2 regions of the Pseudoneobacillus rhizolycopersici genome follow, and region 1 is predicted to be linked to the other one. Evidence: predicted binding sites of a transcription regulator. Region 1 holds the regulator's gene; the other holds the start of a gene.
The links. The regulator LexA, encoded in region 1, represses DNA repair genes until DNA is damaged. The targets are predictions, from matches to a motif close to CGAACATATGTTCG.

Region 2: ACX9YW_RS07530 (YhjD family protein) is a predicted target of LexA. The motif match lies at 979-992, and genes of this name have one in related genera.

The regions. Positions count from the first base shown of each region.
Region 1 is NZ_JBTOOE010000006.1:217,911-220,116, reverse strand. Features, by position in the region: gene glnA (type I glutamate--ammonia ligase) at 1-687, shown strand, start outside; gene lexA (transcriptional repressor LexA) at 787-1,407, opposite strand; gene yneA (cell division suppressor protein YneA) at 1,561-1,884, shown strand; gene ACX9YW_RS09230 (YneB family resolvase-like protein) at 1,887-2,206, shown strand, end outside.
Region 2 is NZ_JBTOOE010000005.1:99,315-101,520, reverse strand. Features, by position in the region: gene ACX9YW_RS07535 (competence protein ComK) at 42-581, shown strand; gene ACX9YW_RS07530 (YhjD family protein) at 592-951, opposite strand; gene rsgA (ribosome small subunit-dependent GTPase A) at 1,291-2,206, shown strand, end outside.

The DNA.
Region 1 (2,206 bases):
GTGGTTAAAACCATTGCGCGTAAACATGGTCTGCATGCGACATTTATGCCAAAGCCATTATTTGGGGTTGCTGGTTCGGGTATGCATTGTAACTTATCCTTATTTAGAAATGGTGAAAATGCATTCTATGATCCAAATGGTGAAATTCAAATGAGTGATACAGCCCGTCAGTTTATTGCAGGGGTGCTTGCCCATGCACAAGGATTTACGGCTGTAACAAATCCAACTGTCAATTCCTTTAAACGTCTTGTTCCTGGTTACGAAGCTCCATGTTATGTGGCATGGTCATCTCAAAACCGTTCGCCGCTTGTTCGTATTCCGGCATCCCGTGGAATGAGTACTCGTATTGAAGTTAGAAGTGTAGACCCAGCAGCAAATCCTTATCTAGCAATGGCAGTTCTTTTAAAAGCAGGGTTAGATGGTATTAAAAATAAAATGACTCCACCACAAGCAGTTGATCGTAATATTTATGTGATGACAAAAGAAGAACGCATGGAAGAAGGTATTGGAGATCTTCCATCATCACTTTTAGAAGCGCTCATTCAGCTGAAAAACGACGAAATCATCACTTCAGCGCTTGGTCATCATATACTCGAACACTTTATCGAAGCGAAAGAAATCGAATGGGATATTTTCCGTACCACTGTTCATCAATGGGAACGCGATCAGTATATGACAATGTATTAAAAAAGCGATCGAGGCTTGATGACCTCGAGCTGGTAGCGTTTGTAGCTAAATAGGAATAAAAAAAGGCCTCTAACCAATATGGTTAAGAGGCCTTTATCATTAATGGATGTTTCGGTAAACTCCAATAACTTTCCCTAAAATGGAAACGTTTTGCAATATGATTGGTTCTAATGAAGAGTTTTCTGGTTGTAATCGAAAATGATCCTTCTCTTTAAAGAATCTTTTTACTGTAGCTTCGTCTTCATCAGTCATAGCAACAACAATCTCACCATTATTTGCTGTTCTTTGTTGCTTTACGACTACATAGTCTCCGTCCAAAATTCCAGCCTCAATCATACTATCACCCATAATTTCAAGCATAAAAATATGGTCATCTGAAGAACCAAAACTAGCTGGCAGAGGAAAATATTCTTCGACATTTTCAATTGCTGTAATCGGTAATCCGGCAGTAACTTTTCCGATAATCGGAACGTTAATGACATTATGTGTTGGTAACGGAGAACTAGATTCATCTAAAATTTCTATTGCTCTAGGCTTCGTTGGATCGCGTCTAATTAATCCTTTTGATTCCAATCTGTTTAAATGCCCGTGAACAGTTGAACTGGAAGCAAGTCCAACAGCTTCACCAATTTCTCTAACGGAAGGTGGGTAACCTTTGGCGCGAACTTCTTCTTTAATAAATTCCAATATATCCTGCTGGCGTTTTGATATTTTTGTCATGTTTACGCACCTCTATTAATTTGTTAGATCTAGTATAGCATGTTTTTCCATCTGATACAAACATAAGTTCGTTAAAGTGTTGACAACAAACAAATGTTCGTTTTATAATAAAATCAATAAATAAGAACATATATTCGATAGAGGTGTTTGAAGATGAAAAAACTATTGGTAACTAATTCATATACTATTTTGTTATTGCTTGCGTTTTGTATTACTGGATTCTTTTTGGGAACTGATACTGAAATCAAACAAGAGGATTTTTTAAGTGTTACAATTGTTCCGGGGGATACTGTTTGGGAGCTCGCAGAACAATATTCAGACAAGAGTGGACTTTCCAAAAAGAGATTTATCAATTGGGTTTTAACACAAAATGAAATTAGTGAAACGGAATTAATTCCAGGGGAAGATATTATTTTACCTGTCAAGAATCATTTATCTGATTACAAAACTGAATTAGCTAGTGCAACAGGAGAATAAACGTGAAAGCAATTATCTATTGTCGAGTCAGCACGAAAAAAGAAAGTCAAGAAAGTTCTTTAAAAAGGCAAGAAGAAGAATTAGTTAGACTTGCTGAAAGTCAAAATTTACAAGTTGTAAATATTATTAAGGAGCAAGCAAGTGGTTATGAAATTGATAGAGATGGAATACTGGAAGTTTTGCAATTAATCTCGGAAGAAAATATTCAATTTTTATTGATTCAAGACGAAACAAGACTAGGAAGGGGAAATACCAAAATTGCCCTGCTTTATCACCTTCAAAAAGCTGGTATAAAAATATGTACTATTTCACAGCATGGAGA
Region 2 (2,206 bases), on a different contig from region 1:
AAATGTTATGATAATTCCAAATAGGAAAGGAGTTGAGGAGTTTGCAAGACAGGAATTTTTCGGAATACATATTTTATAATAAGACTTATTTTGTGGAGCCAAAAATTTACGGCCAAAAAGTCTATACCCGAGTTGTTGAAGCAGATCGTGAGTTTTTAATTCCATGTAAGCCGTTAGACATCATTAAAGCAAGCTGCAATTATTATGGTTCAAGCTTTAAAGGGCGCTTAGAAGGGAGTAATCATGTTATTGGGAAAAAGCATAAAACCCCAATTGCCCTGGAATCCAACCTTTTTATCTTTCCAACTACGTCTCCAAGTCGATCTAATTGTTTTTGGGTGAATGAGCAGCATGTTTTAAATCAAGTAGCACATGCTTCTGATTCTACCGCTGTAACCTTTAAAAATAATCGGACATACCTGCTCCCTATTTCTGAGAGATCGTTTAAAAATCAATGGTTTACTGCCTCTCATTTGCGTAATAAGTGCCGGCAAAGAATTTATGATCTCGAAAACAATAAAGTTCAATTTTATTACCCAGATACCAATATTATCGAAGAAAAGGGAGAATATGGCGAATGAGATAACTTTGTTAGATGAGTCTTTTATATAAATAAAATTGCATTAATTCTTGTACTTTGTTTCGAATTCTAGGATTAAAGTAGCTATGCTGCTCTTCGTAGCCTTTATATAAAAAAGAAAACATAGTAAAGGACTCATCCCGTTTAATTTCTTTTACTTGGATTTGATTTTTTCGTAAAAATTGTTTGACTTCATAAAGCTCTTTTTGGATAACCTTCATGGCTTCTTCAACTAACTCCAAATAAGGTTTAGGTAATTTAAAGGGGCTTTTTTGAAAAAGCGTTAAGTCGCGATTAAATACGATTAAAACCATTGGCAAATAAATAGCCTTTTCAATCATATCTCGTTCCGGTTCAGGAATACGCGTCATAGCGAATGGCTCCTTTCGAAATATTAAGGAACATTTGTTCGTATATAGATTCTACAAAAAAAATGAATGAAACGCAAGTGATGAAGAAAAGAAAAAAATGTAAAAAGTGGTTTACAATGACAAAGATATCACATATAATAAAAATAATTATGAGAAAGGTGGGTGAAGTGCGATGAAAAAATTAAATGTGAAAACTCTCATTGTCGAATATCGTTGCATGGCCCATCTGTGCACATAATACAGTTATGTAGAATGATTGTGTCTTCTAATGCTGATTAAAACCATGGGCTATGCGTGCTTATGGTTTTTTATTATGCTTAAAAATTGGAGGAACACAAATTGAATATAAATGTAATGGGAATGAACGAAAAGGTAGCAGCAGAATTTGGACCATATCAAGAACAGGGCTACACGCTTGGAAGAGTAGCACTGGAACATAAAAGAATGTATCGGGTTTGGACGGAAAATGGAGAACCGCTTTGCGAAGTATCAGGGAAATTTTCGTTCCAAGCAACAGGAAGAGAGGACTATCCAGCCGTTGGTGACTGGGTTGTTCTACAAGAACGACAAAATGAAAATCGCGGAACAATACACGCGATTTTGCCTAGAAGCAGTAAGTTTTCGCGAAAAACGGCCGGCCAAGTAACAGAAGAACAAATCGTTGCTGCCAATGTTGACACAATTTTCTTAGTTAACAGTTTGAACGACGACTTAAACCTAAGAAGAATGGAAAGATATCTCCTATTAACATGGGAAAGTGGCGCTACTCCGGTGATCATATTAAGCAAAGCCGATCTTTGTGAAAATGTTGCAGCCAAAATTCTCGAAGTTGAGTCGGTGGCAATGGGGGTTCCTATCATTGCCATAAGTGCCCAACAGAATGACGGACTTGAACAGCTTGACCAATACTTGCAGCCGGGTAAGACCGTTGCCCTTTTAGGATCTTCAGGTGTCGGAAAATCAACCATCACTAATCATCTGTTAGGAACGGAAAAACAGGCGGTTCAGGAAATCCGGGAAGCCGACGATAAAGGAAAGCATACGACCACTCATCGCGAAATGCTTCTGTTGCCAAACGGAGCGATTTTAATCGATACTCCGGGAATGAGAGAGCTGCAGCTTTGGGAAAGTAGTGACGGGTTAGCGGAAAGCTTTCATGATATCGAAGTCTTAGGGGAAAATTGCCGCTTCCGAGACTGTAAGCACGTAAAAGAACCGGGTTGTGCCGTACAATCGGCCATCGAGAATGGGGAAC